4 regions of the Streptomyces sp. NPDC002787 genome follow, and region 1 is predicted to be linked to each of the others. Evidence: riboswitches for the same ligand, from Rfam matches in the RefSeq annotation. Region 1 holds a riboswitch; each other region holds the start of a gene.

Region 1 (7,388 bases):
GCGCTCCGCCCCGACGACCGCGAGGCCCCCACCGACGCCTGGCTCACCGCCGACGCCGACGTACTGGTCCCCGCGGCGATCTCCTACGCGATCGACCCGGACAACCAGCGGCACATCACCGCCCGACTGATCGCCGAGGCGGCCAACATGCCGGTGCTCCCGGCCGCTGAGGAACTGCTCGCCGCGCGCGGGGTCGTCGTCCTCCCGGACGTCGTGGTCAACTCGGGCACGAACGCCTGGTGGTGGTGGACCCTCTTCGGCGACATCGGCGCCGCCGCGGACGAGGCCTTCGCCCACACCCGCCGTTCCATGCGCGCCCTGGTCGATCTCACCCTCGCCCGCGCGGAGACCGGCGGCACGACCCCCCGAGCGGCCGCCCACGCCGTCGCCGCCGACCGGCTCCCCCGGATCGAGGCCCGCTTCGGCTGGCACCGCTGAAACCTCACGGGCGGTTCCCGGCCCCGCCGGCGTGGCTCGAAGCCTCCGGTGGCCGTCGGTGGACGTAGGTAGGGTTGCCACGTGGGCAGGGTGCGGTTGAGCGTGGCCGAGCGGCGTGCGGAGCTGCTCCGGGCCGCCATCGAACAGATCGAGGCGCGCGGTGTCGCGGCGGTACGGATCGCCGACGTGGCCGCCGTCCTCGGCGTCAGCAACGCCCTGGTCCTCTACCACTTCTCGACCAAGGAACGGCTGGTGGCCGAGGCCTTCCGCTACGCCGCCGAGGACGACCTCGCCCATCTCCGCAAGCTGTTGAGCCGCCGCACGACGGCCCTGCGCCGTCTGCGAACGGCCGTGCGCTGGTACGCCCCGACCGGCCAGGCCAAGGGCTGGCGGCTCTGGATCGAGGGCTGGGCGGTGTCCCTCCGCGAACCCGCCCTGCGCGAGGTCACCCGCGACCTGGACGCCCAGTGGAAGGCCGCGCTCACCGAGGTCATCGAGGCGGGCGTGGCGGCCGACGAGTTCCGCTGCCCGGATCCCCCGGCAACAGCCCTCCGCCTCACCGCCCTCCTGGACGGCCTGGCCGTACAGATGACGACGTACGACGGCGCCGTCTCCCGTACCCGCGCCGAGCGCTGGGCCGAGGAGGCCCTGGCCCGAGAACTGGGCCTGAACCGCAAAACCTGGACGCCCACCCCCACCTGAACCACACGGACACGCGTCCTGAAAGGGGCGTGACTAACTGCGCGAGCGGGCACGGGGACAGGGCCTCGTCCACGGCGCGGCACCCCACGGCGAACAGACGCCGACCGCCCCCGAACCTCCCGCCCGCGCACACGAACCGGCCCACCTCCGGTCGGCACGCACTCCGGCCCGACCACCGGAGGCACCCCCTCAGGCCACCGACTCGATCCGCATCTTGATGTCGTCCGGCGACAGATGCCCCTTCGCCGACACATGGTCCCCGGACGACTCGCCCCGCAGCCGCCGCCCGATCCAAGGCACCAGGTACTCCCGCGCCCACTGGATGTTGTCCCGCCGCATCTCGAACGTCCCACGCGGCGGCAACGGGGGCCACGGCTGATCAGGATCCGCCGGAACCTCGACACCGAGCACCTGCCCGGCGCGCAGGGCGACCCGTGTGTGCCCCTCGGGAGACAGATGCAGCCGATCGCCGTCCCAGGCCCGCCGGTCCTGGACGGTCTTCAGCGACCACAGGTCCAGCACCGGGCAGCCGTACCGATCCGCGATGGCCCGCACATGCCCGTTGTACGTGGCGATCTTGCCGCGCAGATGCCTCAGCACAGGCACGTCCCGCGTATCGAAACCGGTCGTCACCATGACGGTGCCGATGGCCGAGGTGAGCGTCGAGACCGCCCGCTCGAACCGCTCGGCGACCTCGTCCGGGTCGGTGCCGGGCCGGATGATGTCGTTGCCGCCCGCGCAGAACGAAATGAGATCCGGCGCGAGCTCCAGCGCACGCGGCAGCTGATCCTCGACGATCTGGTCGAGGAGCTTCCCCCGCACGGCGAGATTGCTGTAGGAAAAGTCGCCTTCCGGCACCCGGTCCGCGAGAAGCACCGCGAACCGGTCGGCCCAGCCGACGAACCGCCCATCGGGCCCGGGGTCGCCGACGCCCTCGGTGAAGCTGTCCCCCACCGCCACGTACGACCCGATCATTGCTCTGCTGTCATTCGAATCGTCTGTCACATCGCCCCATGATTCACCTTGGGATGTGACCTACGCGACCGTAATAAAGGCTTGACGCCCGGTGAGATAGACCACGCGTCAAGCCTTGGTCAACTCCGGAATACAGACGCGCTCATCACCGGCCGACCAGCCCCCACACGCGGAAGTCCTCGATCCGGAAGTGACTCCACGTCGTCCGGAACGCGAAGTGCCCACCCGTGTACGGCTCCGGGTCCACGTAGTCGAACACAAGCCGTCCGTTGTTCCACCAGCGCACGGTGGGGCCGTCCGAAACGATCCGTACGCGGTTCGGCTCGTTCGCGACGAGCAACGGCTCGGTGTAGTCGAAGACCAACGGCCGCACACCCGCCTCACCGACGTACCGACGCAGCCGCGTCGTGGTGTTGTAGTTGGCCCCGTAGCCGGAGTAATAGGTCTTCAGGTAGTCGTACTCGGCGAGCGCACCACCTCGCGGGGTGGCGAAGACATCGTCCGGTGAACGCACGTCGACGGCGTTCCAGAAGTTATTGAGGTCGGAGACACGGTCATTGACGCCTCCCTCGGACACGGGCGTGGCCGTGTACTCGATGACGTACGGCCCTTCCAGCCTCCGCTTGAACCACACGGTCGCCCCGGCCGGCACATCGACGTCCAGCACCCCGCCCGAGGCCGTGACCGAGCCACCCCTCTCCAACTCCACGGCCCACCGACCGAGTCCGTGCCGAAATCCGTCCCCGGCGATCAGCCGCCCCCGCCGCCGACGCGACGTCGCACTCGCGACCGCGGCCGGAGCAAGCGCCGCGACAGCGGCACCGGCAGCGAGGACCCCAAAGGCTCTGCGGGTGGCCATGACACTCCTTGTGTAGGTGACCCAGAAGACAGAAAGCGCTTACAGGATCACTCTCTCCCCACGGTCACACCACTGTCGAGACCCCCTCGACCAAGCCACGGCACGCCGAAGGCCGGACCCCCGGGATCAAGGGGGTCCGGCCTGTCACAACCGGCGGGGTGCGAACGAACGCGTCAGCCTCAGACGCCGACGCCCTTCGACCGCAGGTACGCCACCGGGTCGATGTCCGAGCCGTAGTTCGGGGTGGTGCGGATCTCGAAGTGGAGGTGCGGTCCGGTGACATTGCCGGTCGCCCCGGAGAGGCCGATCTGCTGACCGCCGGTCACGGACTGGCCCGCGGAGACGGAGATCGACGACAGGTGGGCGTACTGGGCGTAGTAGCCGTCGGCGAGCTTGATGACGACCTGGTTGCCGTACGCGCCGCCCCAGCCGGCGGAGACGACGGTGCCCGCGCCCACGGCCTTGAGGCTGGTCCCGGTCGGCGCCACGAAGTCGACGCCGGTGTGGTAGCCGCTGGACCACATGCTGCCGGCGGTCTTGTACGCGGTGCCGATGCTGGCGCCCTGGAGGGGCATGCTGAAGCCGGAGCCGTTGGACGACGAGGACTGCCCGCTCGACGTGGAGGTCGACGCCTGGGTGTCCTTCGACTCCTGCGTCGAGGAGCCGGAGGACTTCGACGACTGGGTGGACTTCGACGACTGCGACGGCTGGGTCTTCGCCGACGACTGCGGCGTCCCGCTCGACGGGGCCCGCTCACCGATCGTGAGCTTCAGTCCCGGGTGGATGAGCGACGGGTCGGAGCCGATCGCCTCGCGGTTGTCCGAGTAGAGCTGCTTCCAGCCGCCCTCGACGTCCTGCTCGTCCGCGATCTTCGAGAGGTAGTCGCCGACCTTCACCGAATAGGTCTTGGTCGCCGCCTTCTTGGTGGCGGTCTTCTCCGCCTGCGCGGCCTTCTCAGCCTGCTCGATCCGTGCGCCCGCCTCGGCCGCGGCCTTCTCGGCGGTGATCGTGGCCGTCTTCTCGGAAACGCCGGAGACGGCGGCCGTCGGGGTGGCGGCGTGGGCGCCTGCGGCGCCGATCAGCGGCAGCGCGAGCGCCGCGCCACCGGTGCCGGCGGCGGCGATCGAGCGGGTGAAGCGCTGGGACTTCGGACGGCGGTGCTTACCCTTCGCGGGCATGGCGAATTCCTCTCCGTCGCCTGCGAGGTGAGCTGTCGGGTGCGGACTGGAGATGTCCGGCCGTGCTTGCGCACGGCTTTACCCCTAGCCGTTCCGGAGACCGGAACAGGCGGTACTACCTGTGGGTCCCCCGCTCCTGCCGTGGATCGGGTCGGTACTCGGCTCCGGTCGGCGGCAGGATTGGGCGTCCGTCCGGATTGACGCCGAACGTAAGCGACTTGTGCCCACAGAGACAACCATTGGGACTTCCTGTGCGTCTTCCTCCCTGATCCTTACATCAATTCATGATTACGCTCCGTAAAAGACCGACCTTAATCGTTTTCCAACCGCCCTGGAAACAGTCCGGAATTACATGGACATGACGGCGACAGACGGTCACGAATATGACGCTGCTCACGCACCTACGACCCAGTAGCCTTTATTCCAGGGCGTGTTGGAATTACCGCTCCATTTCGGACAGTTCACTCATGTGCGACGGAGGCGGATAACTGCCGCATCGAAGTCGCCGCGCAGTCCGGTCCGCAATCCGTGATGCGACAGCACGGCACCCCGATACACCTCACCCGTTTCGCGGCACTCATACGTTCCTGCCGGGTCGAGGCCGCGCAGCCGGAGCGGGGCGAGCGGTTCGCCGTAGTGCTGCGCCTGGAGCCAGGCCAGCACGACGACCTCGTCACCGTGCACGTACTGCACGGCGCTCAGCCCGCCCGTTGGCGGCCGCAGCCGGTAGAGGTCGCCTCGCTGCACGACCGGCCGGATCTCCTTGTACAGCTCGACCCAGTCCCGCGCCTCGGCCAGCTCCTCCTCGGTCCACTCGGTCAGGTCCCCGCCGACACCGAGCACACCCGCCATGGCACTGACGAAGCGGAACCGCAGCGAGCTGACCCGGCCGTTGAGCTGGTTGTTCGGGCTGTCGGTGACCCACGCGGCCATGATCCGGGCCGGGTGGATCTGACTGAAGCCGTGCTGGATGGCGAGCCGGTCGAGCGGGTCGGTGTTGTCGGAGGTCCACACCTGGTCCGTCCGGGCCATGACCCCGAGGTCGATACGGCCGCCGCCGCCCGAGCACGACTCGAACGCCACCCCCGGATGCGCGGCCCGCAGCCGGTCCAGCAGGGCGTAGAAGGCCCGCACATGCTCGACCCACAGCTTCTGCGGGTACGACTCCCCGGGCCAGCCGGCGTCCGTGAAGCAGCGGTTGAAGTCCCACTTCACGTAGTCGATCGGCGCACTGGAGAGAAGCGCGTCCAGCCGCTCCCAGAGGTATTCCTGGACGTCCTCGCGCGCCAGATTGAGCACGAGCTGATTGCGCAGTTCCGTCCGCTTTCGACCCGGTTGGAACTGCGCCCATTCCGGGTGCGCCCGGTACAGCTCACTGTCCGGATTGACCATTTCCGGCTCGACCCAGATGCCGAACTGCATCCCGAGTGCGTGCACAGAGTCGGCGAGCGGCTTCAGCCCCTTCGGGAAGCGATCCGGATTGGGCGTCCAGTCGCCGAGCCCGGCCCGGTCGCTCGTACGCGCCCCGAACCAGCCGTCGTCCACCACGAACAGCTCGACCCCCATGGCCGCCGCCCGCCGCGCGAGGGCCCCCTGCTGTTCCTCGGAGATGTCGAACTCGGTGGCCTCCCAGGAGTTGAAGAGCACCGGCCGGTCCTGGTCCGCTTCCGGGATGACGTACGTCCGCTGATACGCGTGCCAGGCTCGGCTCGCCCCGCCGAAACCACCGTCGCTCCACAGGCCGGCGAAGACGGGCGTGGTGAACGTCTCGCCCGGCTCCAGCCGCAGCAGACCGGACTCGTCGTATCCGGCGCCGCCGGTGATCTGCACGCGCGCGTCCGGGAGTTGGGCGACCGCGATCCGCCAGGACCCCGACCAGCCGAGGGCGCAGCCGTAGACCTCGCCGCGCTCCTCGGTGGCGTCCGTGTCGAGGGCGACCCAGGGCAGATGCTGGTGCCCGGTGTGCCCGCGCCGGCTGCCGATGATCTTCTCGCCGTAGGTGAGGTCCCCACGCACCAGCCGGGACTCGGCCGCCCACCGCCCGTGCAGCTGGGACAGCCGCCAGGCCTCCTCCTCGCGAGGCGGCAGCGTCCAGGTCGCCGAGTCGGCCCGCAGCAGCTCCACCGCCGGCCCGTCGTTGGCCAGGGTCACCCAGCGCTCGATCACGTCGTCACGCATCCGGTAGTGCAGCGTGATCCCGAGGCCGTCGTCGGTGAATTTCAGCCGCAGCTCGTCGCCGTCGGCCTCGTACGAGCGGAAGCTCCACTCGGTGCCGCGCCGCTCGTCCGTGCGCACGGAGAGCGCGGGGCGCGTGAAGCGGGGACCGCCCTCGACGGGGTACTCCTCATGGCCGTCGACCGGGGCCTCGAACGGCCAGTACGGCAACTGCTGCCTGGCGGCCAGCTCCTCGGCGTCGGCGAGCGCGATCCGGGGACCCCAGTGCAGGTGCAGCAGCTCGTCGTTCTCCGTGAGCCGCAGGGCATAACTGCTCCTGGGCCCCGCGAGAAGCCACGTCCGGCTGTCTGCGCCGATTTCCAACATCAAGCCCCCACAGATTCGAACAGGTGCGATCGGGCTTCAACATCATCGCAGGTCGTCGCGGGCGCTCGACGGCACCTGTGGACAACCGCCGACAAGTCCTTCGCGACGGCTGTGGACAAAGGCCGACGAGCCGTCCACGGCGTCTGTGGACAACTCATTGGCGTACGCACCCATGTCGTATCGTCAAGTGCGCGCCTCGGTGTCGAGTGCGCGTCCGTCGACGATCGGCGCCGACGGGCGGATGGGAGGAGCCCCAGTGACGCAGCAGGTCCCGTCGACCGAGCCCGAGCTGACCGGAGTGCGCAACTTCCGCGATGTGGGTGGTCTGCCGACCGTGGACGGCCGTCGGGTGCGCCAAGGGGTGCTGTTCCGCAGTGGCCACCTCGCCCACGCGACCGACGAGGACGCCGCGTTTCTGGCCTCCCTGGGCCTGCACACGATCTTCGACTTCCGCAACACGGCCGACCAGAAGCTGGAGGGCCCGGACGTCGAGCTGCCCGGCGTGCTCAATGTGAACCTGCCGTTGAGCGACCCGGCGGACGGCGCCGAGTTCTGGAGGATGGTCCGCGACGGCGACCTGGACCAGCTCCGCGCACTGCTGGACGACGGCAAGGCGGCCGGCCGGATGATCGCCTCCTACCGGACGATCATCAAGCACCGCACGGCCGAGCACTCCCGGGTGCTGCACGCGCTGG
Region 2 (7,388 bases), on a different contig from region 1:
GCTTCATCGACAACCGTTCGGTCTTCGTCCTGCTGCGCCGCTCCCTCGCGCAGCACGGCGGCCGGCACATCGAGTCGCTCAACTACTCGCCCCTCACCTGGGACATCCGCACGGCCGCCGAGCTGCTCGGCCGGCACATCGAGGACATCTGCGAGCGCACCGGCCAGGAGCGGGTGGACGTCGTCGGGCACAGCCTCGGCGGACTGATAGCGCGGTACTACGTGCAGCGGCTCGGCGGCGACCACCGCGTCCGTACGCTCGTCACGCTCGGCACCCCGCACGGCGGCACGCGGGCCGTGCCGCTGGCGGACGCGCACCCGATCGTCCGCCAGATGCGGCCGGGTTCGGAGGTACTGGAGGAGTTGCGGGAGCCCGCACCGGGCTGCCGTACGCACTTCGTGGCGTTCTGGAGCGATCTCGACCACGTGATGGACCCGCCGGAGACCGCCTGTGTCGACCACCCGGACCTGATGGCACAGAACATCCCGGTCACCGGCATCGGCCATCTCGCCCTGCCCGTGCACCCGGCCGTCGCCGTCGGAGTACGAGAGGCCCTCGACACCTCACTGACGGGGGCCCGGACCGCCGCCCGACCCGGCGGCCTGACCGTGGCGTGAGCCCGCCTCGGGCGCGACTTGCCACCGGCCAGAGCGCAGTGACCCTCGCCACAGCCGAACAAACAGGGACGTAATGCCGTAAACGCGACGCACGCCTACGCGCCCCCACCACGCGCCCGACGCGCGACACCCCTCCCGACACCCCCAACGCGCCCCACCTCCGACACGTCTTCACCCTGCGAGACGTCTCGACCCCGCCGACGCGGCCGTCCCACAGTCCCCACACAGCAGTCCACTATCGAACAACCTTCGAACGCAAAGCCAAAGTCGTACCCGTAGACCGCCGAAAGACGCTCGAATGCCCGTTTCCTGCGGGCGCGAAACCCGTTGAAGATTGTCGCGCCCGCATACCGCCGGGTACAGTCACCGCACTGCTCTGCCAGCCCCTGTCGTCGAGGCGAAAGAGAAGTTGGTGAACGATCGTCACCCGTCGGGGACCGCAACACCCCCGGCTCCGGCTTCCGAAGCCGACCCGGCGCACTACGCGTCGTACGGCCACCAGGAAGCCGGTTACGGCGACTTCACCACGTACGGCGACCACACCGCCACCGGTTTCGACACCGGCACCGGCGCGCACGCGGCCGCCACCGGCACCTTCGCGGTCGACCCCCTTTTCGGCGACCTGCCGGGCAACGACAGCGCCACCGGCTCCTACGACGCCACGCAGTGGTCGACGGGCAGCCACCAGACGCTGAACTACGACCCGTACGCCGCCCAGCACCAGGCCGCCTACGACACGGGCAGTTACGACACCACGTCCTGGTCGGCCGGTTACGAGCACCTCGCCCAGGTCCCGACGCAGTCGACGGGCCCCGAGGCCAGCGGCCAGTGGGACGCGAGCGGCTGGCTGCGGCCCGAACAGTCCGACGAGACGGGTCAGTTGGGCCAGGCCGACCAGACCCAGCAGTGGATCGGCACCCAGCACTTCGACACGGGCGCGTTCGACGCCACCCAGTGGAACAGCGACGGCTCGCCCGTCGGCGGCGACGAACACGGCGGCCCCGCTTCCGAGTCGTACGACCACAGCGGGGGCACCCCCGAGTCGTACGACGCGCACGAGCACCCGCAGACCGTGGTGGTGGACCTCTCGGCCGAGGCCGCGGACTTCCACCAGCAGGCGACGGCCACCTTCGAGCAGATCGCCCCGTACGACCAGGACGAACACCTTCCCGCGGACGGCGAGTTCGAGACCGACGCCGCGGACCGCGCCGTACTCCTCGACGGCGAGGAGGAGGTCGTCGCGGCGGTGACCAGGAGTGCGGGCCCCGGCCGGGCGGCCACCCGCGCGGCCTCGCGATCGCGTCGCAAGGCTCCGGCCAAACGTTCCGCCCTGCTGACCGTGGCCGTTCCGTCGGCCTGTGTCATGGGTGTCGCGGGGATCGCGGCGGCCTCGGTCGGCGCCACGTCGGACGACACGGAGACGACGGCGTCCACCAAGTCGGATGTCACCGCCGTGAAGCCGTCGACCGCCAACAACCAGCTCGACACCCAGCTGGAGAGCCTCTCCGCCGAGGCGGACGACTTCGCCGACCGGGCGAGCCGGACGCAGGAGCGCATCGACCTCAAGGCCCAGCAGGAGCTGGAGCAGAAGAAGGCGGCGGCCGAGGCGGCGCGCAAGGAGCGGCTGCGCCCGAAGTTCGCGCTCCCGGTCTCCAAGCACGGACTCAGCGCGTACTACGGGCAGTCCGGCGTCAACTGGATGTCCCTGCACACCGGCATCGACTTCCCCGTCTCGTACGGAACGCCGGTGATGGCCGCGACCGACGGCACTGTGCGGACACAGTGGAACAGCGCCTACGGCAACATGGTCATCGTGACCGCCAAGGACGGCACCGAGACCTGGTACTGCCACCTCTCCACGTACAAGGTCGCTTCCGGTACGACCGTCAAGGCCGGCGACGTCATCGCGTACTCGGGCAACTCGGGCAACTCGACCGGCCCGCACCTGCACTTCGAGGTCCACCCGGCGGGCGGCTCCGCCATCGACCCCCTGCCGTGGCTGCGCAGTCACGGGCTGGACCCGACGTAGGGGACACAGAGACGAAGACCGGGCCCCTGCTGAGCAGGGGCCCGAGTCATGTGCCGAGTCTGGTGCCGAGTCGCGTCGGCGGCGAGCTCGCTACAGCTTCTCCACCGGCGCGTACCGCAGCAGCAGCCGCTTCGGCTTGGCGTCGCCGAAGTCGATCGTCGCCTCCGCGTTGGCGCCCGTGCCCCCGACACCGACGACCGTGCCGAGGCCGAACTGGTCGTGGGTGACGCGGTCGCCGACAGCGAGGGAGACCACCGGCTTGTCGTCGGTGCGGCGCGTCGCGAAGCCGGACGCGCCCGAGGCGGAGGACCGGGAGCGCGACGACGACAGCGAGGAGGCGATACCGGCGGCCGGGCCGGAGGACACCGGCGCGGAGGCACCCGTGCGCTTCCACTCCAGATGGGTGGCCGGGATCTCCTCCAGGAAGCGGGACGGCGGGTTGTAGGAGGGCTGGCCCCAGGCGCTGCGCAGTGAGGACCGGGTGAGGTAGAGCCGTTCCCGTGCGCGGGTGATGCCGACGTACGCGAGGCGACGCTCCTCCTCCAGCTCCTTGGTCTGGCCGAGCGCGCGCATGTGGGGGAAGACGCCGTCCTCCATGCCGGTCAGGAAGACGACCGGGAACTCCAGACCCTTGGCGGTATGGAGGGTCATGAGCGTGATGACGCCCGAGCCGTCCTCCTCCTCGTCCGGGATCTGGTCGGAGTCGGCGACCAGGGCGACCCGCTCCAGGAAGTCGGAGAGCCCGGCGGATGTCGTACCCGCCGCCTCGCCCTCGCCTTCCGCGGCCCCGGACTCCTGCTCGAACTCCAGGGCGACGGCGGCGAGTTCCTGGAGGTTCTCGATGCGGGTCTCGTCCTGCGGGTCGGTGGAGGCCTGCAACTCGGCCAGATAGCCGGTGCGTTCGAGAACGGCTTCCAGGATGGTCGCCGGTCCGGCCCCGGATTCGACGACGGTCCGCAGGTCCTCCATCAGCGTGTTGAACCGCTTGACGGCGTTGGTCGACCGGGCCGCCATGCCGTACGCCTCGTCGACGCGCTTCAGGGCCTGTGGGAAGCTGATCTTCTCGCGCTGCGAGAGCGCGTCGATCATGGCCTCGGCGCGGTCGCCGATGCCGCGCTTCGGCACGTTCAGGATGCGGCGCAGCGGGACCGAGTCCTCCGGGTTGGCGAGAACACGCAGATACGCGAGGACGTCACGGACCTCCTTGCGCTCGTAGAAGCGGACCCCGCCGACGACCTTGTAGGGCAGGCCGACACGGATGAAGACTTCTTCGAAGACACGGGACTGGGCGTTCGTACGGTAGAAGACGGCGACGTCTCCGGCCTTCGCCTCGCCCGCGTCCGTCAGTCGGTCTATCTCGTCGGCGACGAACTGGGCCTCGTCGTGCTCGGTGTCGGCGACGTAACCGGTGATCTGGGCGCCCGCGCCCGCGTTGGTCCACAGGTTCTTGGGGCGGCGGGACTCGTTGCGCTCGATGACGGCGTTGGCCGCGCTCAGGATGGTCTGGGTGGAGCGGTAGTTCTGCTCCAGCAGGATCGTCGTCGCGTCCGGGTAGTCCTCCTCGAACTGGAGGATGTTGCGGATGGTCGCGCCGCGGAAGGCGTAGATCGACTGGTCGGCGTCACCCACGACGCACAGCTCGGCCGGCGGCACGTCCCATTCGTTGGGCGGTACGTCCACAGGGTGCTCGGAGGTACCGACCAGCTCTTTGACCAGCGCGTACTGCGCGTGGTTGGTGTCCTGGTACTCGTCGACGAGGACGTGGCGGAAGCGGCGGCGGTAGTGCTCGGCGACATCAGGGAAGGCGCGAAGCAGATTGACCGTCGTCATGATCAGGTCGTCGAAGTCGAGCGCGTTCGCCTCGCGGAGGCGGGACTGGTAGAGCGCGTAGGCCTGGGCGAGGGTCTTCTCGAAGCCGTCGGAGGCCTGGGCGGCGAAGTCCTCCTCGTCGATCAGCTCGTTCTTCAGGTTCGAGATCTTGGCGCTGAAGGACTTGGGCGGGAAGCGCTTCGGATCGAGGTCCAGATCACGGCATACGAGCGCCATCAGCCGCTTGCTGTCGGCGGCGTCGTAGATCGAGAAGGAGGACGTGAAGCCGAGCTTCTTCGACTCCCGCCGGAGGATCCGTACGCACGCGCTGTGGAAGGTCATCACCCACATCGCGTGGGCGCGCGGTCCGACGAGCTGCTCGACGCGCTCCTTCATCTCGCCCGCGGCCTTGTTGGTGAAGGTGATCGCGAGGATCTGCCCCGGGTGGACATGCCGCTCGCCGAGCAGATGGGCGATGCGGTGGGTGAGCACACGGGTCTTGCCGGAGCCGGCGCCGGCCACGATGAGCAGGGGGGAGCCGGCGTGCACCACCGCCGCACGCTGGTTCTCGTTCAGCCCGTCGAGGAGCGCCGCCGCGTCGAGGGCGGGGCGGGGGGCGCCGTCGCGGTAGTACGCGTCCCGGTCCGGTGGCACGTCGAACTTCCCGCCGAACAGATCGTCCGGAACCGACTCCGTTCCGTGATCGTCCTCGGGCGGCGGCGGGGGCTCCTCCTCATGGCCGCGGGGGGCCTGGAGGTCCGCCAGGAAGCTGTCGTCAAAGAGGCTGCTCATCGCTCTCCGAGTCTAGGCGCCCCCACTGACAGCGCGGGGCCGCCCCGGGAAGTCCGCACCCGCCCACCCACCGTACCCAACCCGCGACGGTGAGCGATCGAGCGTATCGCCTGTCGCGCCGAAGAGGCTAAGGTCACGAAAACGTATCGGGCATATCGAACATCAACCTTCACACGGGCCACACGAGTTGGCTAGCTTTTTCTTCTGGGCCGTACGACCCAACCGGCGAACGTCGCCGGGCCGCACGACCTCCGCCGAGTCCGGTACGCCTTTTCGTCGGCAGCCGGAGCCGGGGACCCACCGATCCTCTGGGGTGAATCGACCCGACCGCCGCTCGCGGTGAGGGGCGTAGGGCAAACCTTCCGAAGCTTGCGCCCGAACCCGACAGCTAACTCGGTAGGCGGACAACGGAAGGAGACGCCGAACCATGGCGCCGCACCGCAAGCCGCGTCCGACCGGCCGGACGCGCGCGGGCATACGCACCCCCGCTCTCGCCACCGCCGCCCTCACCTCCGTGGCGCTGCTCTCCCAGACGGCCACCGCCGCGCCCTCGACCGAGGACAAGCCGAGCCTGGAGGAGGTCGAGAAGAAGGTCGACGACCTCTACCGCCAGGCCGGGTCGGCGACCGAGAACTACAACGCGGCCAAGGAGAAGACGACCAAGCAGAAGAACAAGGTCGACACCCTCCTCGACGACGTCGCCAAGCGCACGGAGAAGCTCAACGAGGCGCGGGAGGAGCTGGGTTCGTTCGCGGCCGCCCAGTACCGCACGGGCGCGGCCACCCCCGACCAGGCCTCGCTGCTGGTGGCGGACGACCCGCAGGCCTACTTCGACCAGAACCAGCTGATGGACCGGCTGACGGACCGCCAGAAGGGCGCCGTCGACGGGTACATCACGCAGCAGGCCGAGGTGACGGAGCAGCGCCAGGAGGCGAGCGACAGCCTCGAACAGCTCACCGAGTCACAGAACACCCTCAAGGCCCGCAAGGCCAAGGTCCAGGCGAAGCTCGCCGAGGCCCGCGAACTGCTCTCCACCCTCACCGCCGAGGAGCGGACCCGGCTCGCCGCGATCGAACAGCGCGAGCGGGAGGAGGCCGAGCGCAAGGCGGAGGAGCTCGCGCGGCAGCAGGCGGCCGCCCAGGCGCCTGCGCAGGCGACGCCCCAGGAGACCCAGGAGAGCCAAGGGAGGCAGGAAGCCCAGGGAGGCACGGGGACGGTCCAGGAGGACACGTCCACCGGCTCCGAGACCGCGGCCCCGGCCGAGGACGCCACCTACGCCTCGAAGGCCGCCAAGGCCCTCGCCTTCGCCCGCGCGCAGATCGGCAAGCCGTACGTCTGGGGCGCCACCGGCCCCGGCTCCTACGACTGCTCCGGCCTCACCCAGGCAGTCTGGAAGGCCGCCGGCGTCGACCTCCCCCGCACCACCTACGACCAGGTCACCGCCGGCACGACCGTCTCCCTCACCAACGCCAGGCCCGGCGACCTGATCTTCTTCTACGACAACATCGGCCACGTCGGCCTCTACATCGGCAACGGCATGATGATCCACGCCCCGAAGCCGGGGGCGTACGTCCGCGAGGAGTCGGTCTTCTACGACGGGGAGTCGTCGATCCACAGCGTGGTGCGGCCGGCATGACGGCAGGGTTCAGGGGGCGCGAGGGCTCGGGCCCGGTGAGCCGTCAGGTCCAGAGCACCGCGATGAAGATGTTCACGGTCGTCAGCGCGCCCACCAGCCCGAACAGCGGCTTCTCCACCGTCTCCTCGTCCCGTTTCACGTAGACCAGCCCCAGGATCACGATCAGCAGGGCCAGCTTGATGCCGATCTTGATGTTGTTGACGGGCTGGTCGTCGGCCTGGTTGAGGCCGACGAGGAGCGCGCCGGTGACGAGCATGGTCAGGGCGCCGTGGAGCATCGCGGGGACGAAGCGGGCGGTGTCCTGGCCCATGGCCTTCATCTGGGTGAGGAAGCCGCCCAGGAGGGAGGCGATGCCGATGATGTGCAGGGCGACGAGGATGTGGATGAGTACGTCCATGCGCGGAGCCTATTGAGGGGGCTGTGCTCCGTCGGGACCGGGGCGGGCGCCTGTGCCGGGGTTCGCGCCAGTGCCGGGCCGGGTGCCGGAGGGTGCTTCGCGGGATCC
Region 3 (7,388 bases), on a different contig from region 1:
GGCACGTCAGGTAGTACGTCGTGGGGAAGGGCGTCCCGTCCGGCAGGCGCGGTGCCGTCTCGACGACGTCCGGCTGTCCGCAGGGGCAGCGGTGCGCGATGGCGCGCAGCCCGCGCGGCGGGCGCCCGAGCTGCTGCTGGAAGGCCTCGACGTCGGCGTCGGTCGGCTCGGTGCGCGGGGTGGGCGGCGGAGGGGTCTGCATAACCTGCTACTCAAGTCCTCGGTGTGGCTCATCGGTTGACGGTCACGAAGGTGGCCGTTCAGCTGTCGGCGGCGTCGGCCTTGTCGACCCCGTCCCAGACGTTGCTGTACCAGGGGCGGTCGGCCGCCCCCTGTGTCGTACGGGACTGCTTCACCGCGTCCGGGTCGATCATGGTGTAGCCGGTCTCGCCCGGCATCACGTAGTGCAGCCGCTCCCGGATGCGCTGCTCGGCGTACGCGTCGTCCTGCCAGCGCGCCTTGAGGTCGCGCAGCTCCTCGACACGCTCGCGCGCCTCCTCGCGCTGCCGCTGCATGTCGGCGATCTCGGCGCGCTGGGAGACGTACTGCCTTATGGGATAGGCGAGCGCCACGATCATCGAGCAGAGGACGAGGGCGAGGAGCGCGGCCCGGCCGGTCAGCCGGGAGCGGCGGGCCTGGCGCTTGGTCTGGGAGCGGTAGACCCGGGCCGCCGTCTGCTCGCCGAGCACCTTCAGCCGGGTCGCGGTGGAGAAACGGTCCCGGTCCCGGTCCTTCACGGCCATGTCCCGCTTCCCCTTCCGCTTCTGCCTTCTCCTGCGCGCATGTGCGTACGTCCCCGCACACGGTACGGGACCGGTACGGGGACGTACGTACGACTGGCTCGGGCTCGGCCCTTAACGGGTCAGCCGACGGCTCAGCCCTTGAAGCGCGGGAAGGCGCTGCGGCCCGCGTACACCGCGGCGTCGTCGAGGATCTCCTCGATGCGCAGGAGCTGGTTGTACTTGGCGACGCGGTCCGAGCGGGCCGGGGCGCCGGTCTTGATCTGACCGCAGTTCACGGCGACGGCGAGGTCGGCGATGGTGACGTCCTCGGTCTCGCCGGAGCGGTGGGACATCATGCACTTGAAGCCGTTGCGCTGGGCCATCTCGACGGCGTCCAGGGTCTCGGTCAGCGAACCGATCTGGTTGACCTTGACCAGCAGGGCGTTGGCCGCGCCCTCCTCGATGCCGCGGGCCAGGCGCTCGGGGTTGGTGACGAACAGGTCGTCGCCGACGATCTGGACCTTGTCGCCCAGCTTGTCGGTGATGATCTTCCAGCCGGCCCAGTCGTCCTCGAACAGCGGGTCCTCGATGGAGACGAGCGGGTACGCCTCGACGAGCTCGGCGTAGTACTCGGTCATCTCGGCGGCGGAGCGCTCCTTGCCCTCGAAGACGTAGGAGCCGTCCTTGTAGAACTCGGAGGCGGCGACGTCGAGCGCCAGGGCGATCTGCTCGCCGGGGGTGTAGCCGGCCTCCTTGATGGCCTCGAGGATGAGGTCGAGGGCGGCGCGGTTGGACTCCAGGTTCGGGGCGAAGCCGCCCTCGTCGCCGAGGCCGGTGGACAGGCCCTTGGTCTTCAGCACCTTCTTGAGGGTGTGGTAGACCTCGGCGCCCCAGCGCAGGGCCTCGGAGAAGGACTCCGCGCCGATCGGGGCGATCATGAACTCCTGGATGTCCACGTTGGAGTCGGCGTGCGAGCCGCCGTTCAGGATGTTCATCATCGGAACGGGCAGCAGGTGCGCGTTCGGGCCGCCCAGGTAGCGGAAGAGCGGGAGGTCGCTGGCCTCGGAGGCGGCGTGGGCGACGGCGAGGGAGACGCCGAGGATGGCGTTGGCGCCGAGGGAGCCCTTGTTGTCGGTGGCATCCAGGTCGAACATCGCCTGGTCGATCAGGCGCTGCTCGGTGGCGTCGTAGCCGACGAGCTCCGGGCCGATCTGCTCGATGACCGCGAGGACGGCCTTCTCGACGCCCTTGCCGAGGTAGCGGTTGGGGTCGCCGTCACGGAGCTCGATGGCCTCGAAGGCACCCGTGGAGGCGCCGGAGGGGACGGCGGCACGACCCGTGCTGCCGTCGTCGAGGCCGACCTCGACCTCGACCGTGGGGTTGCCTCGGGAGTCCAGGATTTCCCGGGCTACGACGACGTCGATGGACGGCACGAGCATCTCCTTCTTGGGATGTGACGCGATGGCGACTAGAGCCTAACCGCCACGGGGCCCTCGGTCCTCGACCGACCGCCCCATGGACAGACAGACGGTATCCATTGTTCCCACCCGGAACAAAGCCGTGGTGAACAGGAGAGGTGAACAGGAAGGGAAATGGGCCCCGCAGGAAGGAAAAAGCCCCGCCCCGGTGCGTACGGGGGAATGCGCACCGAGGCGGGGAGCCCGTGGGGACGGGGGGACGGCCCTCACGAGGTCTTCACTATGGAGGACACGGATGTGAGCGGGCTGTGGTTCAGCTGGGGAGCGGCCTGTTTTTCGGCCCAGCTCAGCCCGGCCACATCCGGTCCGGCCATGCAGGGTCAGCTCAGGTGGAGCTGCTGGCCCGGGTAGATGAAGTCGGCGTCGTCGATGATGTCCTTGTTCAGCTCGTAGAGCTTCTCCCAGCCACCCTTGACGTTCTTCTTCTCGGCGATGGCGCTGAGGGTGTCACCGCTGACGACCTTGTACTCGCCGTCACCCTTCTTGACCTTCTTGCCGGTCGGGGTCTCGACGGTGGCGCGCTCGGAGGAGCGGGAGGCGCGGGTCTCCTGAGTGCTCTTCTGGGTGCTCTCCTGCGAGGAGGAACCGGAGTTCGAGCCGGAGTTCGAGTTCGAGGAGCCACTGCCGGAGGCGGCGGCACCGCTGTACGAGGCACCGGACAGGCCCTTGCCGCAGACCGGCCAGGCGCCCTTGCCCTGACCCGCGAGGACCTTCTCGGCGATCTCGATCTGCTGCGCCTTGCTGGCCTGGTCGGCGGTGGAGGCGTACTTCGTACCGCCGTACCCGGCCCAGGTGGAGGCCGAGAACTGCAGACCGCCGTAGTAGCCGTTGCCGGTGTTGATGGACCAGTTCCCGCCGGACTCGCACTGGGCGACGGCGTCCCACTCGGAGGCGGTGGCGGCGGAGGCGCTGCCGGCGGCCATCAGCGGAGCCGCGACGGCGGCGGCGCCGGTGACACCGGCGACGGCGATGGCACGGGCGGCCTTGGACGGGCGGCGGTGCTTGCCCTTGCTGGAAAACAGCATGGAGTGATCCCCTCACCGACGCCTGCGAGGTGAGCTGTCGGGTTCGGGCCGGTTGAGTTGCCCGGCCGCGCTCGCTCGCCTTTCGGCTCACGTCGCGCGGCTTCACCCCGAGCCGGTTCCGGTCGTGCGACCCCGAAGGGCCTCAACTTCCGGACCCGGCACTTACCTTGGGTCCCCCGCTCCTGCCTACGGCGCTTGACGCGACGACTGTTCCCATACGGCCGTTGGCAGGATTCGGCGTGCCGACCGCAGGGGCCCGCTGTGGCGAGCGGTCACGACCGTAAACACGTGATTCGCCGAATTTCAAAGCCGATCAGGGGGTCTGTGATTCATCTCCCACCGAGATCAAATCGGGCATTCAGGGGCGAACCCCAACCCGAACTCCCGCTACTTTTCGCCCGTTTCGGCACCGACTTCGAGGGTCTGACCGGGAAGGATAAGGTCCGGGTCAGTTCCGACCGTGCCCTCGTTCTCGGCGTACAGCTCCCGCCACCCGCCGTCGAGTCCGAGCGAGTTCGCGATGCCCGTCAGATTGTCGCCCGCACGGACGGTGTACGAGCCCTCCACGGCCTCGCGGGCCGCGTCGCCGCCACGGGAGGCGTGACGGCCGGAGGGTGAGGAATCGGCGCGCGAGCCGTCGGCGGCGCCCGCACCCTCGGAGGCACTGGCGCCACGGTGACGACCGGCGCTGCTTTCACTGCCGTCGACCGTGGAGGAGCCGCCACTCTGAGACGAGTCGTCCGAGTTGTCGGTGCCGGACTTCGCGGAATCGTCGGAGTCGGCGCCCGAGGCGGCCTTGGTGGACCCTTCATTGACATGCGCGGACGATTCCGATGAATCGGATGATTCGCCAGAACCGCTGGAGTCAGCGGAGTCACCGGAGCCGCTGGAGCGCTTCGGATCGTTGGAGCCGGTGGAGTCGCCGGAGTCGGTGGAGTCGGTGGAGTCGGCGGAATCAGCCGACTTGGTCGATCCGGTCGATCCAGCCGAAGAAGACGAATCCGGCGAACCGGAGGAACTGGAAGTATTGGACGAACTGGAGGAATCGTCGGACTTCGTCCAGTCGCCCGCGCCCCCCGGGTCCACATCGGCGGAGCCGGAGTCGCCGGCGAGGTTGTGGAGCACGCCACAGGTGGACCAGACGCCGACGCCCTGGTCGGCGAGCACCCTCTCGGCGACCGCGATCTGCTGCGAACGGCTGGCCTGGTCGGCGCTCGTCGCGTAGTCGAGGCCGCCGTACGTCTCCCAGTTCTCCTGCGTCAACTGGAGGCCGCCGTAGCGCCCGTTGCCGGTGTCCGCGCTCCAGGAGCCGCCGCTCTCGCACTCCGCCACCTGGTCCCAGGTGGTTCCGCTGGCCGCGCTCGCGCCGGTGGCGCCGAGGAGTGGGATCGCGATGGCCGAGCCGGTCACCCCGGCCGCGACGAGGAGGGCCGGAGCCTGGCGGGGGCGACGGTGACGACCGGTCCCGGAGAGCATGCGGTTGCCTTTCACGCGACAGCAGTGACCTGCGCGAGGGATGTGGTGACTCCTTCGCACTGACGTGTGAACGTATCGACAGTTGATCAGTTGTCACAAGTCAATGCAGCGCAGATCACGTGAAGATCACAGACTTGAGGGTGTGTCATTTTCTGGCGTGGATCGGGGTACTGCTACGGGCCGCTCGCGCGGAGTGAATGCCACCGGAAGCGTGCGCAATCCACGCATGATGAGCCCGCCGCGCCACCTCAGATCAGCCGGGTCCGCCGCGAGTCGTAGGTCCGGGAGGCGGGTGAGGAGCGTGGCCAGGGCCGTCTGACCTTCGAGGCGGGCCAGGGGGGCGCCGAGGCAGTAGTGGATGCCGTGGCCGTAGCCGAGGTGCTGGTTGTCGCGGCGGGAGAGGTCGAGGGTGTCGGGGTCGTGGAAACGGGCCGGGTCACGGTCGGCCGCGGCGAGGACGACGAGGACGGGGTCGCCGGGGGCGATGGCCTGCCCGCCGATCGTGAGGGGCTGGGTGGCGAAGCGCCAGGTGGCGAGTTCGACGGGGCCGTCGTAGCGGAGGAGTTCCTCGACGCCGGTTTCGAGCAGCGTGGTCTCCCCGGCGACGAGGGATGCCTGGAGGCCGGCGCGCTGCTCGGGGTGGGTGAGGAGGGCGTACGTGCCGTTCCCGATGAGGTTGACGGTCGTCTCGAACCCGGCGAACAGCAGGATGAACGCCATCGCCGCGGCCTCGTTCTCGGTGAGGTGCTCACCGTGGTCGGAGGCGCGGATGAGCGCGGAGATGAGGTCTTCGCCGGGGGTCGGATGCTCGGTGAGACCGTCCCGTTTGCGGTGGATGAGGTCGGCGAGGTAGCCGCGCATCTTCTTCACCGATCGCGCGACGCCACCGCGGGGGCCGCCGCCGTGCCGGATCATCATCCCGGCCCAGTCCCTGAAGTCGTCCTGGTCCTCCCGGGGGACGCCGAGCATGTCGCAGATCGCGTAGATGGGGAGGGGGAAGGCGAACTCGTGGATGAGGTCGGCCTCGCCCTTCTGCGCGAACTGGTCGATGAGGTGGTCGGTGAGTTCCTGGACGCGGGGGGCGAACTCCGCGACCCGTCGGGGCGTGAACGCTTTGGAGACGAGGCGGCGGAGTCGCGTGTGATCCGGCGGATCGATGTTCAGCAGATGCGTCATCAACTCGGCCTTGCGCTCACCGGGGATGCCGGTCTTGCCCTTGGCGTGCGCGGGCTCGTCGTGGTGCGCCGGGTTCTTGGACAGGCGCGCGTCGGCGAGGGCCTGCTTGGCGTCGCCGTAGCGGGTGACCAGCCAGGCTTCCACCCCGCTGGGGAGTTGTGTGCGGTGCACGGGGGCGTGGTCGCGGAGCCAGGCGTACGCCGGGTAGGGGTTGGTGGCGAACTCCCAGGTGAAGAGGTCGGGGGGCGCCGCGGGGCCGGGGTGGGGCTGGTTGGTCACTCCCCGACGGTAGCCGGAGTCTCCGAGGTCCCGTCGAGTGCCGTCAGCGCACGCGGGTAACCCATGTCGGCGGCCTTGCGGCACCAGCGCCTGGCCTCGTCGAACGTGCCCTGTTTGTGCAACAGGACGGCAAGGCGATAGGCGGCATAGGAGTCGCCGGCCTCGTAGCCCTCCACGTACTGCGCGCACGCTTCCGTGAGCCGCCCCTGCTTCTCGAGTACGAGGCCGTGGTGGGCGCAGTCCAAGGGGTAGCCGTCGGTGTCCTCGAAGTGCTCTTCGGCTTCCGCCAAGGTCTGGGGCGGGTTCTGCGCGTGCTGCAGCATTTCCGCCGCCGTCCGGCTGCCCGCGTCCACCGCGCGTCGCAGCCAGGCCTGGGCCACCTCGCCCTCGTTCCACCTGAGGTGCCACCTGCCCATGCTCAGCGCGGCCTGGGCGTTGCCGAAAATGGTCGCGGTCAGGTAGAGATTCCACGCCTCGTCGTCGTCGCCGCTTCCGAACAACAGGTCACCCAGTTGGCGCGCGGCATCACTGTCACCGGTCTCGGCGGCCCTGCGCAGCACCGCTTGGCGCGCTCCCGGTGTACCCGTCCCGCCTCGCGCGCGGCGCTGACACTTCCGCTCTCCGCCGCGGCTTCCAGATACCTCAGTGCCCCGCTTCGTCCCCGGTGTGCAGCAGGTGCTCCGCCCACTCCTCGGCCGCCTGTGGGTGTCCCGCGTCCGCCGCCCTGCGCAGCAGTTCCTGCCGCTCGTCACCCCCTGTGCGCTCGGCCAAGGCGAAGATCAAGGGCGCTTCTCCCGCCTCGACACGCGTATGCAGCGCCGCCCGGGCCGCGTCCAGTACGGCTCCACGCCCAATCGGCGCACCTGCCTCGGCCTCGTCCGGCAACAGCCACACACCTCGTCCGGCACGGGTTCCAGGTCCTGCGCGGTCCACACACGCCCCCGCGTCGCAACCAGCCGTGAGGTCAACCGTACTAAGCGTCCAGTCCCTCGGCAGCCCGCACCGCGTCCCTGTAGGTCCGCGCCGCAGCCCTGAGGGCCGCCTCCGGATCGACGCCGGCGGCCTCCGCCCGCACCGCCAGCGCCAGGAGCTCGTATCCGGCGCCCTCGCCCGTGGGGAGGGGGACGTCCAGGCCTGCCGTCCGTACCCGTGAGGAGAGCTTGGCGGCGAGGGCGAGTCCCGGCTGGCCGAGGGGTATGCCGTCCGTCACCGACTCGCGCCGCTTCTCGACG
Region 4 (7,388 bases), on a different contig from region 1:
ACGACGACATGCCGTCGACCAGCTCGCCCGAGCCGTCGGCCAACTTCAGCCGGACCCCGCTCGCCGACTCCACGACGAGCGGTTCCTGCCGGCCCGGCATGGGCCCGTAGGGATGCCACACGTGCCGCCGGTCGAGCTCCAGCAAACGGGGCACGCTCAGGTGGGGCAGATCAGGCATTGGGCGCGAGATCGGTTCCGGCGCCCCGACGGCGTACGGCGACCAGGTCCGTACGGGCCTCGCCGGCCGGCGCTTCCGCGGCGGGACCGCACACGCCACCGCCCTCGTGCGACCCGCACCCGGCGCCGTCGTGGGATCCGCACCCCGCGGCCTCGTGCGATCCGCACCCGGCGCTCTCGCGGGACCCACAGCCGCCGGCGGACGCGGTCGCCCGATGCTCCGGCAGCGTCACCTGGTCGGCGCCCTCCACCTCGAAACCGGCGTCCGCGATCATCTCCAGGTCGGCCTTGCCGGCCTGGCCCTCGCTGGTGAGGTAGTCGCCGAGGAAGATCGAGTTGGCCAGGTGCAGGGCGAGCGGTTGCATCGTGCGGAGATGGACCTCGCGGCCGCCCGCGATCCGCACCTCGATGTCCGGGCAGACGAACCGCACCATCGTCAGGATCCGCAGACAGCGCTGGGGGGTGAGGTTCCACTCCTTGGCGAGCGGGGTGCCCTCGAACGGGATCAGGAAGTTGACCGGCACCGAGTCCGGGTCCAGTTCACGGAGGGAGAAGACGACGTCGACCAGGTCCTCGTCGCTCTCGCCCATCCCGGCGATGAGCCCCGAGCAGGCCGACAGACCCGCCGCGTGCGCCTTCCGGACGGTGTCGACGCGGTCGGCGTAGGTGTGCGTCGTCGTGATCTCGCCGTACGTCGCCTCGGACGTGTTGAGGTTGTGGTTGTAGGCGTCCGCGCCCGCCTCGCGCAGGCGTTCGGCCTGGCCGTCGGAGAGCAGACCGAGACAGGCGCACACCTCGACGCCCTCGTTCTGGTCCTTGATGGCCTTGATGGTGTCGGAGACCCGGTCCACGTCCCGGTCGGTCGGGCCGCGCCCGGAAGCCACCAGACAGACCCGCTTGGCGCCACCGGCGAGCCCGGCGGCGGCGGCCTCGGACGCCTGGTCGGGCTTCAGCCAGGTGTACTTGAGGATGCCGGCGGTGGAGCCCAGCCGCTGGGAGCAGTAGGAGCAGTCCTCGGGGCACAGCCCGGACTTGAGGTTGACGAGATAGTTCAGTTTCACCCGTCGCCCGAACCAGTGCCTGCGCACCTTTCCGGCCGCGGCCACCACGTCCAACAGCTCGTCGTCGGAGGTGCGGAGGACGGCGAGCGCCTCGGCACGGCTCAGCGGCTCGCGCCGGAGCCCCTTGTCCACCAGCGTGTTCAGCAGGTCCATGAGAGCCGATCCTGTCCTACGGGACCGCTCCCGGCCAAGGAGGCTTCGGACAACAGAGTGGGATCGAGGTGTGGGTATCGCCACATCGTGGGCGGCCGACGGTGCCACTAGTGTCTGTGCACTGCCTACAAAAGCCCCCGCCGCGCTGTCCAGGACAGCCCCGGCGCCGTGGGCTGCCCACACCACCCCGGAGGACCCATGGCGTTCGGCTGGATCGACGAGCAGGCGTCGGCGCGCCGCCGGGCCGGGCTCGTACGCACCCTGCGCCCCCGCCCCGCCGACTCGCCGCTCCTGGACCTCGCGAGCAACGACTACCTGGGTCTCGCCCGGCACCCCGAGATCACCGAGGGTGCCGCCGAGGCCGCGCGCAGGTGGGGCGGCGGGGCCACCGGCTCCCGGCTCGTCACCGGCACCACCGAGCTCCACGGCGAGCTGGAGCGGGAACTGGCCGACTTCTGCGGCTTCGAGGCCGCCCTGGTCTTCTCCTCCGGCTACGCCGCCAACCTCGCCGCCGTCACCGCGCTCGCGCCGCACGGCTCCCTGGTCGTCTCGGACGCGGGCAACCATGCCTCCCTGATCGACGGCTGCCGGCTGGCCCGGGGCACCACCCAGGTCGTCGCCCACGCGGACCCCGACGCCGTCCGCAAGGCCCTGGGCACGGCGGGCCGGGGGCCTGCCCTCGCCGTCTCCGACACGGTCTTCTCCGTGGACGGCGACGCCGCCCCACTGGCCCGGCTGGCCGCCGCCTGCCGGGAGTACGGTGCCGGGCTCGTCGTGGACGACGCCCACGGACTCGGCGTCCTGGGTGACGGGGGCCGGGGCGCGCCCCACGCGGCGGGGCTCGCGGGTGACCCCGACGTCGTCGTGACGGTCACGCTGTCCAAGTCGCTGGGCAGCCAGGGCGGCGCCGTCCTCGGCCCGGCGCACGTGATCGACCACCTGGTCAACGCGGCCCGTACGTTCATCTTCGACACGGGCCTGGCGCCGGCCGCGACGGGTGCGGCGCTCGCCGCGCTCCGGCTGCTGCGCCGCGAGCCGGAGCGTGCCGCGCGGGCCCGTTGGGTGGCGCGGGAGCTGCACACACGGCTGACGGCGTCGGGCCATGAAGCGGTGCGGCCCGACGCCGCCGTGGTGTCCGTACGCGCGCCGTCTCCGGATCAGGCGGTGCGGTGGGCGGCGGACTGCCGGGCGGCGGGTCTCGCCGTCGGCTGTTTCCGCCCACCGTCCGTCCCCGACGGCGTGTCGCGGCTGCGGCTGACCGCCCGCGCGGATCTCACGCGGGAACAGATCGACCGAGCCGTGGGGATCATCGGCGATACGCGACCGTGAGTCGGCGTCCCGGCCGAGCGTCGCCGTAAGCGGAAGTACGAACGCTGTCGGTGGTGGTCACCGAAGCGTGGTGATGAATCCCTCCCAGGCTTCGGGGTCGAACAGCAGGGCGGGCCCCGCCGTGTTCTTCGAGTCGCGCACGGCCACGAGCCCGGCCCAGCGGCCGGGCCCGGGACGGGCCGTCTCCACACAGTTGTTCGCCGCCACGCTGTGGCTGCTGCGCAGCCAGCACACACCGTGCAGGTCGGTACTGGTGGATACCTTCCGAGGCGGTGCAGACATGGTGCCTCCTTACGCGCCGTCGACTAGCCGTCGGCCAGCCCGGCGATGTAATCCAACGAGTCCTCGGGCGAAAGGGCGTGGATCTGAAGGGCGTTGAAGGCCTCGACATAAGCCCTGAGGTCTTCTTTCCGCTCCAAGTAGAGGCTACTCGTCAAGTGGTCGAGAACAACCACGTCCAGATCGGAAGTGCTCCTAAATGAGAAAATTACGAAAGGGCCGGTGATGCCGATATACGCCCCGGCAGCGAACGGCAGCACCTGCAGTCGCACCTGGGGAAGGGCCGCCGCCTCGACCAGACGCCTCAGCTGGCGAGCCATGATCTCGGGACCGCCGACCTCCCGCCGCAGAACCCCCTCGTCGAGCACGGCGCTGAGCTTCAACGGCGGATCCCCGCGCAGGACGTCCTGGCGGGCGAGCCGTACCTCCACGAGCGCGTCGAGTTTGTCGTCTTCCAGCCCGTCCAGCGCGGCCCGCGTCACCGCCCGGGCGTACTCGGGGATCTGCAGAAGCCCCGGCACCACCGACGTCTCCAGCGTCCGCATCCCGCCGGCCTGTGACTCCAGACTGATGAAATCGCGGTACGTCGGCGGCAGCACGCCCCGGTAGGCGTGCCACCAGTTGTGCCGCCCGCTCCCGTCCTCGGAGCCCGCCAGAGCCAGGAGCACCTCCCGTAATTCGGAGTCGTCGACCCCGTACGCGTCCAGTAGCTTGCGTACGTCCCCGGGCTTCACCCCGCTGGCGCCCGTCTCGATCCGGCTCACCTTCGACTGGTGCCAGCCCACGAGACGGGCCGCCTCGATGCTCGTGAGACGGGAACGGGTGCGCAGGACACGCAACTCGGCACCGAGCTTGCGGCGGCGCACCGCCGGACCGTACTGCATGGGTTTCTCCTTCCGCCCGGCGAGCGAAGTCGGGGTGACGACAGAGGATGGACGAAGACCCCTGCCAAATACGGTCGGCCGTCGGAGAGTTCACCGCTTCGAGCGACAGATATATGCACATCTTGGTGGATCGCCGCCCGTGACGGCCCAGGTAGTGGCAGTCTGGCGCGAAGCACCAGTCCGGGACCGTAGTCGAACCATCCGCTCCCTGTCGGACACCGGTCCCGTGGGAAAGGGACGCCTCGCCATGGCAGATCACCAGGAAGCATCCGTCACTCTGCCGAGCGATCCCGCCTCGGTGCCCGCTGCCCGGAACTACGTCACCACCGTGCTGGCCGAATGGGGCCTGCCGGGTGACACGGACATCGCGGACACCGTGCGCCTGATCGTGTCCGAACTCGCCACCAACGCCGTCCAGCACACACTCGGTCAGTCGCCCACGTTCACCGTGGACATCGCGCTCGACCGGGACGAGCACCTGCGCATCGGCGTCACCGACAGCCATCCACGTTTTCCCAAGCGCCTGCCCGCCGCCGTCCAGCAGGACAACGGCAGGGGCATGGTCATCATCCGCTGGCTGACCGCCGAGTGCGGCGGCAGGCTGAGCATCAGACCCACACGGGAGGGCGGTAAGACGGTGGCGATCGAGCTGCCGTGGACGGTCCCCGTACAGCCGGTCAGGACAGGTGGTCCGCAGGAGCCGTGACGGAGTCCTGACCCCGGGGGGCGGGGACCGTCCCGTCCTGACGCGGCGTCCTCGTGCTGCCGTTGCGCTCGGAGCGTCCCACCAGCTTCGGGAGCACGGCCCACAGGAACAGACACCCGAGGAGCGTGCCGACCCCGGCGATGATCCCGGCCGTCCGGCCGAGCGTCACGTCCACGACGAGCATCACGGACCCGGCGAAGGCCGGCATCAGCACCCCCAGGCCCACGGTGGCCAGCCGGGACGAGACCTGGACGATGGTGGGCTTGGCGTTCTGCTGGAAGAGCAGCCGGTGCAGGGCGGCCGGGGCGGTGAAGAGCGTCGCCGCGAGGACCGCCAGCAGCAGGGTGGTGACGTAGGTGGCGCGCTGTACGGAGTCCAGGTCCGGGAAGCGCGGTGTGAAGGCCAGCGTCAGCAGGAACGCGAAGAGGATCTGCACCCCTGTCTGGGTGACCCGCAACTCCTGCAGCAACTCGGCGAAGTTACGGTCGGCGCGTTCGAGGGGCGTCTCGTTGCGGGCGGGGCGGGTGCTTTCGTCGGCCATGACTGAACGAGTAACCAGTTCGGCCGGGGGTACGCCCCTGTGCAAGGGGCGCGGAAGAGCGACCCGGGGGGCGGGTGAGGAGCAGGCCGGGGGGCGGCCGTGCGTTCCGCCGCCGCCCCCCGACGGTGGGTCAGCGGACCCGGCCGTACCAGACGCTCTTCGTCCAGATCTTCTGCAGCCGGACGACGTCACCCGTCTTCGGCGAGTGCCAGATCTTTCCCTTCCCCGCGTAGATACCGACGTGGTAGACGTTCGAGCCCGAGTGGAAGAAGACGAGGTCTCCGAGCTTGCGGCTGCTCGCGGAGATGTGCTTCGTCTTGTTGTACTGCTGCTGGGCAGTACGGGGCAGCTTCTTGCCCGCCTTCTTGAACGAGTACAGCGTCAGCCCTGAGCAGTCGAACCTGCCTGGGCCCGTGGCGCCGTACTTGTAAGGGGAGCCCTTCTTGGAAGCCGCGACCTTGAGTGCCTTCGACGCCACCGTGGCGGCCTCGGCGTCGGCTGCGACGCCCGGGACCACGATGCTGCCGCTGACAGCGGCGATGGTCAGAGCCGAGGCCGTGCCGGCCCGGGTCAACAGCGACGGGACACGATTCAGCGCAGTCATGCGCAACCCTTCGTCAGCCGCCTGTGAAGGATGACCTGTCGGATTCGGGCTGACAAAGTTGCCCGGCCGCTGACGCGGCTTCACCCCAAGGGCTGCTCGGCCCGGTCATGGCGTGACCGTTCCGGCGACCCGTCGTGCTTGGGTCCTCCACTCCTGCCGATGCAATCCTGTCGACCGGTCATCCGGGCGGCGGCAGGACTCGGCGTCCACCCGGATCGCCCCGCCGCTGCGGCGGGGGCTTGTCGTCAGGAAGGGATCTTGACGCACGGAAGTCCGAAAATCCCAACGGAATCGGGGATTTGTGGTCTTACTCACCACTCGCCCGTTCGGGTGGACAGGACGATTTCGGTAGGTGTGTCCACGTGGCCGAGGAGGTCCGCACCAGCACCGGAATAATGCATTCCGTCAGTTCGGTGGCCAGATCGCGCAACTTCACAGGTTCTTTGGACGTATGGGCCGATGGGTCGATCGTGCTAGGCCGTCCGGAGGGTGCGTACCCGGGCCGGACGCCCCGTCAGTAATACGGCGAGCGGCCGGGGATCGGTTCAGGCCGGTGAGTCCTCCGGCTCCGGCGGCAGCGCGACACGGGCCGCCCGGCGCTCGCCGTCGAGAACTCTCAGGGCCCGCGCGAGGGTTGGGGCGTGCACCTCGTTCTCACCGCGCCTGTGCATCAGTTCGAGCGCGTCGCGCAGAGCGATCGCCTTGGCGACGAGCGCCTGCGCCGCGCGCAACCCGCGGTACGTGTCGCCCGGGCGGGCCGGATTGATCCGGCCGAGGAGGTCGACCGCGTCCAGGTAACGGTCGATCAGCTCCGCCTCGGCGCGCGTGAGCGCGGGCAGCGGCGGCAGTTCGGGTGGGAGCATCGACGCCTCACCTCGCGCCGGGGAGCGTGCGCGAGGTCTTACGGCTCGGGATCACCCGATCGGCCAGTCCGTACTCCACCGCCGCCTCGGCGTCGAGGAACGTGTCCCGCTCGATGTCGGCACTGATCCGCTCGGGGCTCTGCCCCGTGTGCCGTACGAGCATCTCCTCCAGCTTCCGGCGGTTGCGCGTCAACTCCGCCGCCCGGATCGCCAGATCGCTCGCCTGCCCCTCGATCCGGTCGGCCGACGCCGGCTGGTGGATCAGCACGCGCGCCCCCGGCAGCACGAACCGCTTGCCCGGTGTGCCCGCCGCCAGCAGCACCGCGGCGGACGGCCCGGCCTGGCCCAGACAGATCGTCTCCACATCGCAGGTGACGAATCGGATCGTGTCGTAGAGCGCCGTCATCGCGCTGAACGAGCCGCCGGGCGAGTTGATGTACAGCGAGATGTCCCGGTCCGGCGACTGGTACTCGAGGTGCATGAACTGCGCCATCACATCGTTCGCGGACGTGTCGTCGATCTGCGTCCCGAGGAACACGATCCGTTCTTCCAGCAGCTTCGAGTACGGATCCATCGTTCGGTGACCCGCACTGGTGCGCTCGGTGAACTCGGGCAGCACATGGCGGGCCGACGGTCGGTTCGCGGGCATGGGAAATGCCTCCTCTGATCGACTTCTGTAAAAAATGTACAGGACGTACGTATGGTGGGGGGAGGGGTGTCGGCTCAGAGCGAAAAAGTGCCTCACGGGAAGCGGGGTGGAAGGGGATCTTCCGCTCGGAGCGGTGTGTGGT

Evidence for each region. Region 1 has a riboswitch for cyclic di-AMP ahead of ACWD26_RS32120 (LysM peptidoglycan-binding domain-containing M23 family metallopeptidase). Riboswitches for the same ligand answer to the same signal wherever they lie in the genome.
Region 2: linked by a shared signal. The riboswitch ahead of ACWD26_RS09180 (NlpC/P60 family protein) and the one ahead of ACWD26_RS32120 (LysM peptidoglycan-binding domain-containing M23 family metallopeptidase) in region 1 are both predicted to bind cyclic di-AMP.
Region 3: linked by a shared signal. The riboswitch ahead of ACWD26_RS34875 (transglycosylase family protein) and the one ahead of ACWD26_RS32120 (LysM peptidoglycan-binding domain-containing M23 family metallopeptidase) in region 1 are both predicted to bind cyclic di-AMP.
Region 4: linked by a shared signal. The riboswitch ahead of ACWD26_RS37940 (C40 family peptidase) and the one ahead of ACWD26_RS32120 (LysM peptidoglycan-binding domain-containing M23 family metallopeptidase) in region 1 are both predicted to bind cyclic di-AMP.

What each region holds. Positions count from the first base shown of each region.
Region 1 covers NZ_JBSFVC010000026.1:120,386-127,773, forward strand. The annotation lists gene ACWD26_RS32100 (Glu/Leu/Phe/Val dehydrogenase dimerization domain-containing protein) at 1-438, shown strand, start outside; gene ACWD26_RS32105 (TetR/AcrR family transcriptional regulator) at 541-1,140, shown strand; gene ACWD26_RS32110 (SGNH/GDSL hydrolase family protein) at 1,330-2,115, opposite strand; gene ACWD26_RS32115 (DUF6250 domain-containing protein) at 2,261-2,974, opposite strand; gene ACWD26_RS32120 (LysM peptidoglycan-binding domain-containing M23 family metallopeptidase) at 3,154-4,152, opposite strand; cyclic di-AMP (ydaO/yuaA leader) riboswitch at 4,157-4,315, opposite strand; gene ACWD26_RS32125 (alpha-galactosidase) at 4,618-6,693, opposite strand; gene ACWD26_RS32130 (tyrosine-protein phosphatase) at 6,950-7,388, shown strand, end outside.
Region 2 covers NZ_JBSFVC010000005.1:255,282-262,669, reverse strand. The annotation lists gene ACWD26_RS09195 (lipase family alpha/beta hydrolase) at 1-617, shown strand, start outside; gene ACWD26_RS09190 (peptidoglycan DD-metalloendopeptidase family protein) at 1,030-2,646, shown strand; gene pcrA (DNA helicase PcrA) at 2,737-5,247, opposite strand; cyclic di-AMP (ydaO/yuaA leader) riboswitch at 5,490-5,665, shown strand; gene ACWD26_RS09180 (NlpC/P60 family protein) at 5,675-6,883, shown strand; gene ACWD26_RS09175 (hypothetical protein) at 6,927-7,280, opposite strand.
Region 3 covers NZ_JBSFVC010000031.1:39,633-47,020, reverse strand. The annotation lists gene ACWD26_RS34890 (DUF501 domain-containing protein) at 1-202, opposite strand, end outside; gene ACWD26_RS34885 (FtsB family cell division protein) at 261-743, opposite strand; gene eno (phosphopyruvate hydratase) at 875-2,155, opposite strand; gene ACWD26_RS34875 (transglycosylase family protein) at 2,521-3,225, opposite strand; cyclic di-AMP (ydaO/yuaA leader) riboswitch at 3,230-3,429, opposite strand; gene ACWD26_RS34870 (transglycosylase family protein) at 3,613-4,701, opposite strand; gene ACWD26_RS34865 (cytochrome P450 family protein) at 4,828-6,156, opposite strand; gene ACWD26_RS34860 (hypothetical protein) at 6,153-6,716, opposite strand; gene ACWD26_RS34855 (hypothetical protein) at 6,799-6,939, opposite strand; gene ACWD26_RS34850 (nucleoside triphosphate pyrophosphohydrolase) at 7,130-7,388, opposite strand, start outside.
Region 4 covers NZ_JBSFVC010000039.1:29,104-36,491, forward strand. The annotation lists gene ACWD26_RS37905 (adenosylmethionine--8-amino-7-oxononanoate transaminase) at 1-178, opposite strand, end outside; gene bioB (biotin synthase BioB) at 171-1,391, opposite strand; gene ACWD26_RS37915 (8-amino-7-oxononanoate synthase) at 1,590-2,720, shown strand; gene ACWD26_RS37920 (DUF397 domain-containing protein) at 2,778-3,002, opposite strand; gene ACWD26_RS37925 (helix-turn-helix domain-containing protein) at 3,026-3,883, opposite strand; gene ACWD26_RS37930 (ATP-binding protein) at 4,131-4,589, shown strand; gene ACWD26_RS37935 (DUF6328 family protein) at 4,561-5,130, opposite strand; gene ACWD26_RS37940 (C40 family peptidase) at 5,261-5,734, opposite strand; cyclic di-AMP (ydaO/yuaA leader) riboswitch at 5,738-5,908, opposite strand; gene ACWD26_RS37945 (hypothetical protein) at 6,280-6,597, opposite strand; gene ACWD26_RS37950 (ATP-dependent Clp protease proteolytic subunit) at 6,605-7,246, opposite strand.